DNA from 3 places in the Latilactobacillus sakei subsp. sakei DSM 20017 genome. Region 1 is predicted to be linked to each of the others. Evidence: predicted binding sites of a transcription regulator. Region 1 holds the regulator's gene; each other region holds the start of a gene.
What was found. Region 1 encodes LexA, which represses DNA repair genes until DNA is damaged. Its sites were predicted from a motif close to CNAACANNTGTTNG; they were not measured.
Positions count from the first base shown of each region.

Region 2: LEUCM_RS09675 (FtsK/SpoIIIE family DNA translocase) is a predicted target of LexA. The motif match lies at 1,812-1,825, and genes of this name have one in related genera.
Region 3: xerS (tyrosine recombinase XerS) is a predicted target of LexA. The motif match lies at 2,046-2,059, and genes of this name have one in related genera.

Region 1 covers NZ_AP017929.1:1,173,578-1,178,971, reverse strand. The annotation lists gene LEUCM_RS05930 (ABC transporter ATP-binding protein) at 1-1,150, opposite strand, end outside; gene LEUCM_RS05925 (YneF family protein) at 1,292-1,522, opposite strand; gene LEUCM_RS05920 (DUF896 domain-containing protein) at 1,603-1,845, opposite strand; gene lexA (transcriptional repressor LexA) at 1,980-2,594, shown strand; gene LEUCM_RS05910 (adenine phosphoribosyltransferase) at 2,729-3,247, opposite strand; gene recJ (single-stranded-DNA-specific exonuclease RecJ) at 3,271-5,394, opposite strand, start outside.
Region 2 covers NZ_AP017929.1:1,921,475-1,926,868, reverse strand. The annotation lists gene LEUCM_RS09690 (methyltransferase domain-containing protein) at 1-546, shown strand, start outside; gene trmL (tRNA (uridine(34)/cytosine(34)/5-carboxymethylaminomethyluridine(34)-2'-O)-methyltransferase TrmL) at 799-1,308, shown strand; gene LEUCM_RS09680 (DUF1149 family protein) at 1,320-1,727, shown strand; gene LEUCM_RS09675 (FtsK/SpoIIIE family DNA translocase) at 1,865-4,234, shown strand; gene yfmF (EF-P 5-aminopentanol modification-associated protein YfmF) at 4,432-5,394, shown strand, end outside.
Region 3 covers NZ_AP017929.1:1,463,876-1,469,269, reverse strand. The annotation lists gene LEUCM_RS07335 (TetR/AcrR family transcriptional regulator) at 1-318, shown strand, start outside; gene LEUCM_RS07330 (NADP-dependent oxidoreductase) at 320-1,327, shown strand; gene xerS (tyrosine recombinase XerS) at 2,147-3,205, shown strand; TPP riboswitch at 3,272-3,370, shown strand; gene thiT (energy-coupled thiamine transporter ThiT) at 3,419-4,021, shown strand; gene LEUCM_RS07315 (heavy metal translocating P-type ATPase) at 4,061-5,394, opposite strand, start outside.

The DNA.
Region 1 (5,394 bases):
ACAGCAACTTGATCAAAGTACTTTTACCAGAACCAACCTTCCCGACAATTCCCAGTGTCTTTCCTTGTGGCAGTTGGAAATGCACATTCGTTAAAGTTGGTGTTTGTTCTTCAGGATAGGAAAATTGTTGAATGGCATAGTCGATATCACCAGTTGCCAACGTTTGAATGGCATCTGGCTTTTCAATAATCGTGCTGGTTTCTTTTAATAATGATTCAACCCGATCATAACTGGCATTGCCACGTTCAAGCACATTGAATAAACGACCAATCGCAAACATTGGCCAAACTAAGGCTGCGATATAACTGATAAAAGCAATCAATTGGCCAATTGTAATACTGTGGTTCATGACCAACGTTCCACCATAAATAATTGTAACGAGGTACGTTAGCCCGATAATTAAACTAATCGCTGGATCAAATAAACCATCGATAAAGTTGACGCGCTTGTTAATCGCAATTGTCTTCGTCACAATTTGGTCGAAATCATCGATATCCGCTTCTTCTTGACCAAACGTTTTTAAAACTTTGATCCCAGAAACACTCTCTTGCGTCTTATCATTTAATTTCGAAAAGGCTGCTTGTGATTCTCTAAAAGCGGTATGCAAATGCGTCCCTAAGCGTCCTGAAGCCACTGCTAATAATGGCATTGGAATCAAGGCCATTAATGTTAGCCGCCAATCGACAAAAATAATCATCGCGATGATGGTCGTCCCACCCGTAATAATCGAATCCGCAAACGTTAAAATACCGGCGCCCGCCACTTGTTGAATCGCGGTTAAATCATTGGTCGCATGGGCCATCAAATCGCCAGTCCGGTGTTTCTGGAAGAAAGTTGTGTCCATCTTCATAAAATGCCAGAACAAACGACTCCGCAATGTCCGTTCTAACTTGGCTGCGCCACCCCAGATACGAGTCCGCCAACCATAGCGAAAGAGATATTGTAAAATCGCGGCTGCTAATAAGACCCCAATCCACATTAATAAGACCGATGCCTTCAACTTTCGGGCAGCCATTAAATCAATTAACGTCCCAATCACTTTTGGTGGCACGATTTGCACAATTGCAACTAGGACTAAAAAAATAACCCCTAATATATAGCGGCGATATTCTTGTTTAAAATACCAGCCTAACTTCTTAAATATACCCATAAAATATCTCCGTCTTCAAAATTAGATAATCCTCATTATAGCAATCTTAGTTCAGTGGGACAATTATTTCTCTTCCAATAAAAAGAGGGTTCCATACAAAAATAAGTTTTTGTACGAAACGCCTCTTTAATTAAGTCATGTTTATTTTTTGCTACGTTTTTGTTGTGCTTTCATTGAGCTCATCATCTGGTTTAATTTCTTTTCAGATGGTTTTTGCCCCATTTGCATCATCATAGCTTTCAACATATCTTCATTAACTGGTGGATTTTCTTCGAAATATTTCTTCATGTAAGCACGTGCGCCGAAAAAGCCAGCAACTGCACCTAATAATGCCCCAATGACAAAAATTAATACGCCTATTCCAATATTCATATCTTATGCACCCCTTCCTCATTCAGTTCACTTAAATATTCTACACATTATTGCACTAAAAAGAAAGCGGAATTCCTAGATTAATCGTCACGTAAACCCTTTTCACGTTGGATGTCCTTCACTTTTTCAGGTGTGACTTCCTTACCTTCTTTATCATAAACTTGTAGCATCTCAACTTGTGAACGGAAACTAGAACGGAAATCCTTCAAATAAGCGTCCCGTAGTTCTTGACGTTCCGCTGTTTCTTCGGGTGTTAACCCTTCTGCCTTTGCTTTATGTGCTAATTCATTGATACGATCGAGTCGTTTTTGATCCATTGCCATCATCGGCCTCCAAATTTAAACTTTTATCCTATTTTGGACTAAAATGCTCAAAATGTCAAAAAATACGAACACTTGTTTGAAATCCGCCTATAAATATGCTACTATATGCTTAATAGAACGAATGAGGTGCGCTTATGACTAAAACTGAATCCAAACAATTAGAGGTCTTACGTTTTATTCACGAACGTGTTCAAGACAAAGGTTACCCACCAACGGTCCGCGAGATTTGCGAAGCCGTTAATTTATCGTCCACTTCTACTGTCCATGGCCATTTAGCCCGACTTGAGAAGAAGGGCTTATTACAAAAGGATCCCACTAAGCCACGGGCGATCGAGTTAACGCCCGCTGGCCTAACGGCAATTGGGGCGACACCCCAGAAAATCCCAGTATTAGGGGTGGTTACTGCCGGTGTGCCTATCTTAGCAGTTGAAGAAGCAACTGATTACTTCCCGCTTCCACCTAGTTTGCAAACCGAACAAGATTTGTTCATGCTAACAATTCGTGGTGAAAGTATGATTAACGCCGGTATCTTAGATGGCGACGAAGTTATCATTCGCAAGCAATCAACCGCCGATAATGGCGATATTGTCATTGCGATGACTGCCGAAGATGAAGCAACCTGCAAACGGTTCTTCAAAGAAGCAGATCACTATCGTCTCCAACCAGAAAACGATACGTTTGAACCAATCATTTTAAATGAAGTCAGCATTCTAGGGAAGGTCGTTGGCCTTTACCGGGATCGCATGTAATAAAAAAAGAAGTTCGCTTAGGCGAACTTCTTTTTTTATCTGTTTCTCTTTAACGTGCTTTCATCAACTACTTTCTGCACTTTGCTATATCAGTCAAATGTTCAAAAGCAACCTGTTGATGGCGCACTTCTTTATTAGTATTCCATTAATTTGAAAATATCATAGTCCTTAATCTTTTCACGGCCGTTTAAGTCCTTCAATTCGATGAAGAAGGCTGTCCCAACAACGATACCACCTAGTTCTTCAACCATTTTGATTGTTGCGGCAATTGTGCCACCGGTTGCTAATAAGTCATCTGTTACTAAGACTTTTTGGCCTGGTTTAACCGCGTCTTTATGCATATATAATGTTGATTTACCATATTCTAAACCATAGCTAGCTGAAACTGTTTCGCGTGGCAACTTACCCTTCTTACGAGCAGGTGCAAAACCGACACCTAATTTGTAAGCAACCGGGCAGCCAACAATAAAGCCCCGGGCTTCAGGGCCAACGATCATTTCAACGCCTTTGTTCTTAGCGTATTCAACAATTTTATCCGTTGCTGCTGCGTATGCTTCACCATCGGACATCAAAGGTGAGATATCACGAAAAGTAACGCCAGCCTCCGGAAAATCCGGAACACTTGCGACATAATCTTTAAAGTTGATTGACATATATAATTCGCTCCTTAACTCTTTTAGCGATTTGCTACTGCTGGGAGAGTTGCTAGCCAGTCTTTCACCTCGGTAAAGGTTGAATAAACAAGCTGTTTTTCCATTTCAATTTTAGCTAATCGTTTTTGATAACTTGGTGCACTTTCCAGTGCATGCTTTTCAGGTTGTAACTCGGCCGTAATCAGACCACGTTCTATTCTAACAAATCCGAGGTCAAAAAACACCTGCAACATGAAAATCATTAACGGTAATTGTAATTTTAAATACGCTGCTAATTCTGCTAACCGCGCTTTTTCAATATTTGGATGTTTCCGCAAGTAAACTAAGAAAGTCGCAAACTGTTGTTTTGTCGGCATTCCTTCTAAATAAGCAGAGTGTTTAGCATAAAAAATCAAGCTTAATTTAGCGGCCTGTTGTTGTTGATAAAATTGTTCAAAAGCAGTTAAATCAGCTGGTTCATCAACTACAATTAGCTCTTGGCTAGTAGCAACTTGTTCATCGGTCGCTAACAGCGCCTGACTCCCTGCCGGTAAATAAGACTGCAGTTGCTCGCGCATTTTATCATTAAAAAAGACGTAGTCGCCTGTTGATTGGAATAATTGCTTCGTCAGACGATTGCTGCGTTGATCAAGTACGACTTGCCCACTTGTAGCAAGGTCTTTTACCATTAATTGCAACGTTGTCTGGCCACGCCAAGTATTCTCACTCAAACTCCCGACTAATTTCACATCTTCAGCGGCAGTTAAATCGGGCATCAAAGCCCCTTTATTGAAAGCTAAAACTGCTAATTGTTGTTGTTGATCGACCGCCATCATCTTCAAATGCTTCTGATCAGCACCGATTTGTTTGACATCGGCTAACTGGGGCGCGCTAAGTTCAATCAACGGTTCTGGATTATCACTGCCAAAAGGTGCCAGTTGTTGCAATGCTTGATATAAATCAGGCGTAATATCAGCTAGCGTCAGCGCCAAATCAACTGGTAATGGTTGGCGTCCTGTTAAATCTAACTGATTAACTTGCGCATACTCGTTCATTGCAGTTTGAATCAACGCTAATTGATCAACCTTAGCGGTCAAGCCAACTGCCATGTGATGGCCACCAAAATGAACCAATAATTCACGGTGTGCATCTAACGCTTTAAATAAATGGAAAGCTGTCACACTACGGCCAGAGCCTTTAGCTAAGCCAGTTTCCGGGTCAATCGTCAAGACTAAGGTTGGTTTACCGGTCTGTTCAACAACATGACTAGCCACAATCCCTAGAACCCCTTCATGCCAACCTTCGTGGGCAATAACTAAGGTGGCACTCGCTTGATTTTCCGGTGTTTCAGCAATTGTCATTGCCGTTGCCGTAATTTCTTGCACTAGCCCTTGGCGTTTTTTATTTTGTTGTTCAATAAATTGGGCCTGTTCAACCGCTTCTTCGTCATCAAGCGTCGTTAACAATTGCACACCAAGGGTCGCATCACCTAAACGACCAATTGCGTTTAAACGGGGACCAATCCCAAACCCAATGTTAGTGGCATCTAGTGTCGCTTGTTCTAAGCCAGCTGATTGACACAATGCGACCAAACCTGGTCGATCGGTATTTTGTAATTGTTGTAAGCCTAAACTAACCAACGTCCGGTTTTCATCGACTAAGGGGACGATATCACAAACCGTCCCGATTGCGGCTAAATCTAATTTATCGTAAGGAATCTCTTCTAATAAAGCAGTCGCCACTTTAAACGCCACACCGACCCCACAGAGTTCGCCAAAAGGATATTGCCCTTCTGGATGTCTGGGATGCACAATCGCCACTGCGTTGGGTAATTCTGATGGTAATTCATGGTGATCGGTCACGACCACGTCAACACCGTGTTCTTGCGCGTAAGCGATTGGTTCTAAGCCACTCACCCCGTTATCGACGGTCACAATTAATTGGGTGCCATTTTCAATCAAGCGTTTATAAGCTTCTAAATTAGGACCGTAGCCATCCTTAAAACGATTAGGCACATAGACTTCAACATCGGCACCTAAGTCGTCTAAAGTTTCCTTCATCAAAGTGGTACTTGTGATCCCGTCCGCGTCATAATCGCCATAAATCGTAATTTTTTCGCCGTTCACAATCGCTTCTTGAATTCGATCAATCGCCTTTTGCATATCATG
Region 2 (5,394 bases), 750 kb from region 1:
GATGTTGGTTGTGGCGAAGGAACGCCGGTTTACCAACTTGCCCAACAGGTACCAGCCCAATATATCGGCTTTGATATTTCTAAACCGGCAATTCAACTGGCCAGTGATTACAATCAAGAAGGTTGGTTTTGTGTCGCTGATTTAGCGCGGATGCCGTTTGCTGATCAGAGTTTGGACACAGTCTTGAACATCTTTTCGCCATCGCAATACCAAGAATTTAAACGGGTGCTCAAACCGGACGGTCAACTCATTAAAGTCATTCCTAATGCCGGTTATTTGCACGAGCTACGAGAATTATTATATCAGGGTCAGGAAAAGGAAAGCTACGATCATGGTCCAGTATTGGACTTATTCGAACAACATTTTCCCGGCTACCAAGAAATTCAGGTTCAACAAAAGATGACCTTAACACCCGAAACACTAGCGGATTTAGTCGAGATGACACCTTTAACTTGGACAGCAACAGAGGCGCAATTACAAGCGATTACGTTGGCGGCATTACCAGAGATATCATTGGATGTCACGGTTTTGGTGGGAAAACAATGAGAAATTAAAGTAATTTTAAGAAATCTGATTGCAAGTCAGAAATAAGGGCGTTATAATAACCACAAGGAATTTTTTCCCTAACTTTTATCAGAATACTTTTTGATAAAAGCTAGTGATGAAATGACACTAACGTAGTTTCTCGCCGTGAATAACCGAGGGACTACGTTTTTTTATATGGAAAGCACCAGTAGAGCTTTACCATTAAATCGTGTATAATTAAGCTACTGAATCTTTATTGAAGGAAGTTAGATTGTGACTAATCATATTGTTTTATACGAACCACTTATTCCAGCTAATACTGGCAACATCGCCCGGACATGTGCCGGGACGGATACTGTTTTAGATTTAATCGAACCATTAGGCTTTGAAACTGACGACAAACATTTAAAACGGGCTGGTCTAGATTATTGGGACCAAGTGAAGATTAATTACCACAAGAACTTGGATGCCTTTTTAGAAACGGTTCCGGATCGTAAACACCTCTATTTGATCACGAAGTTTGCCAAGCAAGCTTATTCTGATCAGGATGTGACGGATACAAGTGTTGATCATTACTTTATGTTTGGTAAGGAAACAACTGGCCTCCCAGAAACGTTTATGCGTGAAAATGAAGATCAGTGTCTCCGCATTCCAATGTCAGATCACATTCGGGCTTTGAATTTATCCAACTGTGCAGCATTGGTCATTTTTGAAGCATTACGGCAACAAGATTTTCCAGGGTTAGAAAAGAGTCATCTGTACGATCACGATAAATTAAAATAGGAGTGTTTCTAATGCAAACTAAAAAAGATCCCATTAGCGTTGATGCTTTTCATTTTGACCGTGTGTCACCGGACGCCGAACCACAACAAAATATCCAAGTGAGCTTAGTGAAAATTGATGCTGACGACGAATATTTACAAGAAGCTGATTTAAAAGCCGGTAACATCTATCAAATCGTTACACCATTCCAAGTGATGCCACAAGGAAGCGGCTTTGCCGTATCTGGTCAAATTTCACGGGTTGTTCAATTGTTAGATTTCTTTGGCACACCAGATGAAATCGGACAAAAGGAAATGATGAAATTATCACGACCATTAATCGAATACATTGAAACCTTGACGTATCAAGTAACAGCGGTTGCTTTGAACGAAGGGATTCAACTTCAATTTACAGCGCATGAAACACCAGAAGAAGCATAATGATTAAATAAGAGAAGCTAAGGGGAACTTCGGTTGACCTGGGCTTCTTTTTTGTTTGAATAAAGCCTAAAAGATGGGTTAACCTGAACAGAAGTTCGTGTATAATAAGGATTAGATATGTAAGGTAAGGAGATTTTATGGCAACTCAAACGAAAAAGCGTAAGAAAAAAACGACGACTAAGAAGAAAAAAATGCAACAGCCTGATTACACGATTAATTTTGTCGGCTTTTTGTTTATTTTAATTAGTCTTTTCTCCGGGCTGAAATTAGGATTTATCGGCGCACTATTTGCGAATGTTTTCCGCTTATTCGTTGGTGACACATTCGTCCTGGGCGCAATTCTATTTGCAATGCTCGGTATTTACCTCTTAATTTATGGCAAACAACCACCATTGTGGCAACAAAAAACGGTGGGTTTTAGTTTAGCCTACATTGGTATTTTAATTTGGCTATCAGCTTTCATCTTGCACCAACAAGCGATTAATAACCATTTTGTCGCAGCTACTTGGCGCTTATTGTTTGAAGATTTCCAAAAAATGGCAGTTACGACGGAGGTCGGCGGTGGCCTAGTTGGTGCCGTGATTTATAGCGGTTCGCATTTTTTGTTTGCACAGATGGGGACCTATATCATTGCCGTGTTAGTGACAGTCATGGGGCTGTTTATTTTTATGGATATTCCCTTCAGCGTGGTTGTTAAAAGCAGTCAGCGCTTTGTCCACGGCTTATTTCAAGTCGGACGCTATACTAAATCAGGCTTGGTGAAGGCCACTGAAAAGGGCCGCGATCAAGTCAGCGCGCTCAAAGAACAAACGCAAAATGCGTTGTCTGCGGTTGACGAAAAAACGACGCCAACCAAGACGGTTAAAAAGCCTACCTCAGAACCGACCGGCGAGCCTGAGAAAACGGGGGTTGTGGTGAATGAACCAGCCACCTTTAAGATTAATGGACCGAAGGATTTACCAAAACCAATTGCAACGCACCAAGCAACTAACGAGGCAGAAGCAACTGCGGAAACACCGACAGAACAAGTGCCGGATGTTGCCGAATTAACGCATGCTGTAGAAATTGATGCGGATTATGAAATGCCAACGCCTGAATTGTTGACGCAGATTCCACCATCAGATCAGAGTGCGGAATACGAAGCGATTGAAAAAAATCAACAGGTCTTGAAACAAACCTTTGATTCGTTTGGCGTGGATGTCACGGTTAAGAGTGCAAGTTTAGGACCAGCCGTTACGAAGTATGAAATCCAACCGGCTGTTGGTGTTAAGGTGTCGAAGATTGTTAATTTGGCCGATGATTTAGCGTTAGCACTGGCCGCCAAAGACATTCGGATTGAAGCACCGATTCCAGGCAAACCATACGTCGGGATTGAAGTCCCTAATACAACTGTCTCAACAGTTTCCTTCAGAGAGATGATCGAACAAGAGCCACCACATCCAGGCAAACCGTTGGCAGTGCCATTAGGGAAAGATATTTCCGGTAAAGTGATTATGTCGGATTTAGCGAAGATGCCGCATCTTTTGATTGCCGGTTCAACGGGTAGTGGGAAGTCAGTAGCGATTAACGGGATCATCACCAGTATTTTGATGAGCGCGCAACCCCATGAAGTTAAGTTGATGTTGATTGATCCGAAAATGGTTGAATTAAATGTCTATAACGGAATTCCGCATCTCTTGATTCCGGTGGTGACCAACGCTAAGAAAGCGGCCAACGCGTTGAATAAAGTCGTTAAAGAAATGGAACGACGCTATCAACTTTTTGCGGATACTGGTCAGCGGAATATGACCGAATATAACCAGTATATTCAAGGCCATAATGAAGATGGCGAAATCAAGGGCGCGGCGTTACCATACATTGTCGTGATCGTTGATGAATTATCTGATTTGATGATGGTTGCTAGTAACGAAGTTGAAAGTGCCATTATCCGGTTAGCACAAATGGCCCGGGCAGCCGGGATTCACATGATTGTTGCCACACAACGGCCATCTGTCGATGTTATTACTGGTTTAATCAAGGCCAATATTCCATCACGGATCGCGTTTGCGGTTTCTAGTGGGATTGACTCACGGACCATCTTAGATGGTAGTGGGGCTGAAAAGCTCCTGGGTCGTGGGGACATGTTGTACCTACCAATCGGGATGAGTAAACCACTCCGAGTTCAAGGCGCCTTTATCTCCAGTCAAGATGTTGAAAGCATCGTTTCCTTTATCAAAGCTCAAAAGACGGCTGAATACGATGAAGAGATGATTCCAACGGCGGCTGATGAACACCAAGAAACGGCAGATCCAGAAGATGAATATTATCAAGAAGCGGTTGAATTAGTGGTTAAGCAACAAACCGCGAGTGTTTCGATGGTTCAACGTCGTTTTAGAGTCGGTTATAATCGGGCAGCCCGGCTGATCGATGAAATGGAAAGTCGCGGGATTATCGGGCCTTCTGAAGGTAGTAAACCCCGCAAGGTCCTTTTGCAAGAGGTTCCAAGCGAACAACCACCAACTGAATAATGAACAAAAAACGGTATTAGAATCAGTAGCAGGATTCTAATACCGTTTTTTCAAAGAAAAACCAGAGTTGTTAAAACGGTGGCGCTTTTGAGTTTAACCCACTTTTTTGGTATGATAGTGTCTGTTACATTATTCTTAAAAAGACTTAAGTTGAAAGCAAGCCATTTTAACTGTTAAAACAGTGAGGAGCAGCAAGTATGAATCAAAAAGTAATGGATGGCGTTTATTTAAATATCTTACAAACACAACAATTCAAAACAATTCGCTTTTCTGTGCAATTAGTGGCACCAGCGACTAAAGAAACCCTGACAAAACGGTCATTACTAGCCAGTGTCTTATCTGCTAGTAGTCAAGCTTATCGTGATCAGGTTGCAATTGCCAATCAACTCCAAGCAATGTATGGGGCTGGCTTCAATATGAATGCATATCGGCAAGGACAATTAGCGATTTTTAGTATTTCAATGCGGATTGTCAGCCCTCAATATTTACGCGATACAATCGACTTACAACAACAAGCAATTGCCTTTATTGGCGAACTACTTTTAAAACCAGATGTCATTGATCAAGCCTTTAACGCGGTTACTTTTGATCGGGAAAAAGAAAACTTGCAACGCTATATCGATAGCGTTGCCGATGACAAACAAACTTATGCTGCACTCAAACTACGTGAACTCTACTTTACAGATCAAACGCAACAAACGCCTAATTATGGGGATGCTGACGTTTTAAAGACGATTACAGCCACTGATTTATACACTTATTATCAACAGATGATTGCAAATGACCGAATTCAAATGACGGTTGTGGGGAATGTGGATGAAGAAAAATTGGCGCTTGATTTGGCGCAATTATCACTAGCACCACGGGGCGAAATGCTACCTGGGATTTTTTATCAACAAGCTGCTAGCAATGCGGTCCGTGAATTGACGGAAGAACAAGCGGTTCAACAAGGTAAGTTAAACATGGCTTATCAATTGCCAGCTTACTTCTATCAAAAGGATTATTACGCGGCCTTAGTGATGAACGCGTTATTTGGTGGGACACCACTATCGTTACTCTTCACGAATGTCCGTGAAAAGGCGAGTTTGGCCTATTACGCTTCTAGCAATATCGATGCTTTCCGGGGGGCTGTCATGGTTCAAACCGGAATTGAAAGCCAT
Region 3 (5,394 bases), 290 kb from region 1:
GCGTTCATTAACCACCCGGCACAACAACCAGACGGCTGTTTAGTCGTTAATACGGCAACCGCGTTATCAACGTTAGAAGAAGATATCCAACAACTTATTAAACGCTATTTACAGCAGGAACAAGCAATGCTGCAGCGATTACTGATTGAAGGGCAAGCTGAGTTGCAGCCTCCTATTAAGAGCGAGCTATTAGCCGCAACACTTCAAAATGCATTGGTTGGCATTCGTGTCATGGCTAAAGTAAATCCAGATTCAGAGGCGCTAATCGTAACAGCACACCAAACACTTCAAATACTCCCATGGAAAGAGGCACTTTAAAATGAAAGCAGCTCAAATTACAAAATATAGTAAAGATCTCAATGTGACCGTGAAAGAAATTGCCACCCCTAAGCCCCAAGCTAACGAAGTACTCATCAAAGTTAGCTATGCCGCAGTCAATCCGTTAGATTTAATGAATATTCACGGCAGTGTTAAGTTGATTCAAGACTATTCGATGCCATTAACCCTTGGCAATGAAGTCGTTGGTGAAATTACCGCTATCGGTTCTAACGTAACGCCTTTTAAACCGGGTGACCTAGTTTACACACGTCTACCACTTGCTAAGATTGGTGGTTTTGCAGAATACGTTGCGGTCGATGCCAATGCTATCTGGTATACACCTACCAATTTATCAGCTAAAGAGGCCGTTGCTGTCCCCTTGACCGGTTTAACCGCTTATCAAGGCCTCACGGAAGAATTAGCTGTTGAAGCAGGGAAGACGATTTTCATTCCTGGTGGTTCTGGCAGTTTTGGTCAATTAGCCGTGCCAGTCGCTAAATCTTTAGGCTTAACAGTCATTGTCTCAGGGAACGCTGCAGCACGTGAGCATATTCTAGAATTAGGTGCTGACCAATACCTTGATTACCGGACAACCGATTATTGGCAGGTATTAAACGATGTCGATTACGTTATCGATACTCGTGGGGCTCAAGATATCGAACGTGAACTTTCAATTATGAAACCCGGTGGCCGTTTATTAAGTTTGGTGGCAGGTCCTAATAAGCATTTTGCTATCACGCACCAATTACCTGCCTGGAAACGACTTTTATTTGGTTTAGTCGGTAAGAAGTGGGATAAACTCGCTAGTAAAGCTCAAGTTAACTACCGCTTCATCTTTGTGCGTTCGGATGGCCAACAACTTAAAAAAGTCACTGAATTAGTTGAAAAACATCACATTACACCAGCTATCGATCCACACGATTTTGATCTTGATCACGTTCAAGATGCACTGGAATTAGTTGCTAATGGTAAATTAGCCGGTAAAGTTGTAATTCGACTAACTGACTAAAGTAAATCTAAAAAGCCCAGATATTGGTATTTAACCAGTATCTGGGCTTTTTTTAAATGGCCTGTGCTAAATTCTAAAGTACTGTTTGGTGCCATTTTTAGCTAGTTCAAATAACCAAGCAGTTCAATTAAATTTAATCTAGTTTTCAACATAAAAATAATCGATTACGGTGATTAAAGACGGTGTGGGGGACCTATTAAATAAAAAAATATTCTAGTTTACATAATATATATTATAGGAAGTATGTATTTATTTTAAAAGAGTGGCTGATTTTGACTTATTAATCTGTATTTAAGTCCTTAATTTAGCAAATTCTTTTAGCAACGTTTTAAAATGCTTTAACTAAAACATCAACCGTTTAAAAAACTCAACTACGATTAACAAATCTCAATGCTAAATTACTGATCTGATCGCAAATTAAAACCACTGCCTAATCATTAATAATCAATAACCACATGAAATTCGTTAAATAACTTAGGATTGATTTATGCAGCTGTAAAATCCATAATTTTGAGGCTCAAATTGATAATCATTAACCATAATCCGAGTTTAATAAAACGCTAATTTGATGCTCAAATCGGCCTAATCATGCTATAAACACTGTTATATCAACGTTTCATTAAGATGAAAGACCGTTAAACAGGCATTTTATTCGTTTTTAAATGGCTGCTGCAGATGGTCTGAAAACAGATTTCTAGGGTTAGTGGTCAAAATTTGCCAAACAAGTGTTGTTAAAATTATGGTTTTAACAACACTTGTAGTATTCTCGCCGCTTTTTTGTTAAAATAACTATAATTCTCTATTAAGGTGGTTTCAATCATGGACCAACAACGTTATCTCGAACTATGTGAACAACGCTTGGCGGATCTTCCCGATTACGTCCGTAAATTTTATATTAATCGGCAAGCCAATGCATACTCCTCTGCAACGCTCTATCAATATCTCCAAGAATACGTCCGCTTCTTCTCCTGGTTAATTGACGAACAAATCGTTACTGTTCAAACGACTAAGGATATCCCTCTTGTTGCGCTTGATAAGATGAAATTAGAAGATATCGAACTCTATAAGATCTTTTTAATGAATAAACGAAAAGCAAATAATCACAAGCTCTCCTTTCAGGCTGTTAATCGCTCTATCAACGCTTTGAATGCGCTCTGGTACTTCCTGACGATTGAAGCCGAACAAGCCGATGGTGAGCCTTATTTCTACCGCAACGTCATGAAAAAAGTCAAACTGCTCAAATCATCCGAGACAATGGCCACTCGTTCCCGCCATATCGGTCAAAAGTTGCTCACCGGTGATAAAAAACACGACTTCATTGCCTTTATGCAAGTCGACTATCCCAGTGCGCTATCTAATCGCCAACTCGCTTCTTATACGCAGAATTGTGAACGGGATATTGCGATTTGCGTATTGGCACTCACTACCGGCATTCGTCTTTCCGAACTCGCCCAAGCTAACGTTTCTGATTTAAACCTTGAACAACTAACAATTACGGTTATTCGCAAAGGCGGTCAACAAGATACCGTGCCGATCGCACCTTGGGGTTTACCTTATCTGCAAGATTACGTTCAAATCCGGCAACAACGCTATTTAGCCGCTAACGAACGGGCCTTATTTGTCACAAAGTATCGCGGTCAAGCGAAGCGAATCAGTAACTATGCCATTGAAAAACTGGTAGCTAAGTACTCTGAAGCTTTTGGCGTTCGACTAACGCCGCATAAATTCCGTCATACACTCGCAACCGATCTGATGTCAGCGACCCACAGCGAAACGATCGTAGCGACCCAATTGGGCCAAACCACCACGCAGGCCACCCATTTGTATACGCACGTGGTTGATGACGAACAGCGCTCGGCAATGGATAAGCTCGAATGAAGCTTGATTGCTTGACATCTTTGTTGTATCCGGTATACTGAAAACGTTCTTAAAATTTAAATATTAACCATCGCAAAGGGGAGCCATTGGCTGAGAGTGATTAGATGATCAGACCCTTCGAACCTGTTTGTTAAGACAAGCGTAGGAATTGTGATGGAGTTGAGACTTTAACTCCTTTTTTGTGTTGGTTAACCAAGAAAAGGGGTTATTTTTATGCAACATCAACGGTTATTGATTCAAATTGAAGGGGCCATTATCGCGGCATTTGCGATGGCTCTGGAATATATTCCGCATACTGTAGGGCCATCAGCGATTGAGGTTTCCTTTGGGATTATCCCCATTATTATCTATAGTCTCCGTCGCGGCGCCGCGGCTGGGATGGTTTCGGGTTTAATCTGGGGCCTTTTAGACCTCGTCTTACGAGGCCTCGGCAACGGGAGCGTTCTCAATGTTTGGCAAGGATTACTTGAATTTACGATTGCCTTCATGGTCGTTGGCCTAGCTGGCGTTTTACAAAAACCAGTTCAAGCAAGTATCCAACAAAATACCAAAGTAAAAACGATTGCGCTCCTTTGGTCCGCAGCTTTCATTGGTACTTTCGCCAAATACTTCTGCCACTTCTTAGCTGGGGCCATCTACTGGGGCTCATACGCGCCTAAAGGAATGAATGCTTGGCTCTATTCATTAACTGTGAATGGCGGTAGTTTCGTTGCCGGCTTCATCTTAAATGGTATCGTCTTTGGGATTTTATTAGCGATGATTCCGAAACTATACCTCCCAAAAGATATGTTTTTAAAAGTGCAATCTGAAGAATAGTTAACAATACAAAAAAGAGGCCCTCAGCGGCCTCTTTTTTTAATGGTCATTTCTAGCACGTAATGCGTATAAAATCGAAACTGTGTCGACAACTTCTTGGAATAAGGCCCCAATTAAAGCTGGCACGACACCGGTACTGGCAATCAACATCAATCCGATACAGATGAAGATCCCAATCAAAACGGACTGGCGCGCCACCCGCATTGTATCCCGTGCAATCGTGATGGCGCCACTAACCCGACTCAAATCATCCTTTAAAATGACGACATCTGCGGATTCGCTCGCTGCTGTGGCACCGTGAGCACCCATCGCAATTCCGACATCGGCACTCGCTAAGGATGGTGCGTCGTTAACACCATCGCCAACCATGATTATCGGCCGCTGCTCCGGCGTGACATTATTGATGAGTCGAATCTTATCGGCAGGCAAACACCCAGCGTGAACTTCATCAATGCCAACTTGAGCCGCAATCTCTTTAGCGGTTGTCGCCTGATCCCCTGTGAGCATCATTAAGCGCTGTAAACCGAGCTGATGGAGCGTTGACATCGTTTGAGGCGCTTCCTGGCGAAGATGGTCGATAAATGTGATATAGCCCGCATAACGCCCGTCAATGCCAATGTAGACAGTTGTCTGTGTCTGGGATTGTTTAGCTTGGTCAGGCGCCACAAATTCAAATTTACCGACTTGAACCGTCTGTCCAGATGCTAATTGGGCAGTCACACCAGCACCTGTCATTTCTTTTAAACTAATAATTTCTAATAATTGCGCTGCTGGGACGACTTGTAGTAAGGAACGAGCCAGAATATGGGCCGAAGCCTGTTCAGCACTGGCTGCTAAACGACATAACTCCGATGGTTCAATATCAATCATCGGTACAACTTGATCCACGGTTAATTGGCCATTCGTAATCGTGCCTGTTTTATCAAAAGCAGCTGATTTGGCCAACGCCAATTTTTCAATTGTCGTCCCCGTTTTGACGATAATCCCATTCCGGCTGGCACGACTCATACCTGAGATAAGCGCAATCGGTGCCGCGAGAATCAACGGGCATGGCGACGCGACCACCAAGACCTCGGCAAAGCGCACAGGGTCTTTTGAGAGCCACCATGCCACCCCTGCAATCAAATACGCCACTAATGTAAATGGTACGGCATAGCGATCCGCTAAACGAACAAAATGGGCAGGTTGTGCTGCTGAGCTTTCAACCAGTTTAACAATTGCTTGATACTGACTGTTAATAGCTAATTGATCGACCACCATCGTGATTGATGTCTCACCATTTACTGACCCTGACATAATTGGCTCATTGATTGTTCTTTCAACTGGGCGTGATTCACCGGTTAGAGACGATTCATCAAACAGCGATGACCCCT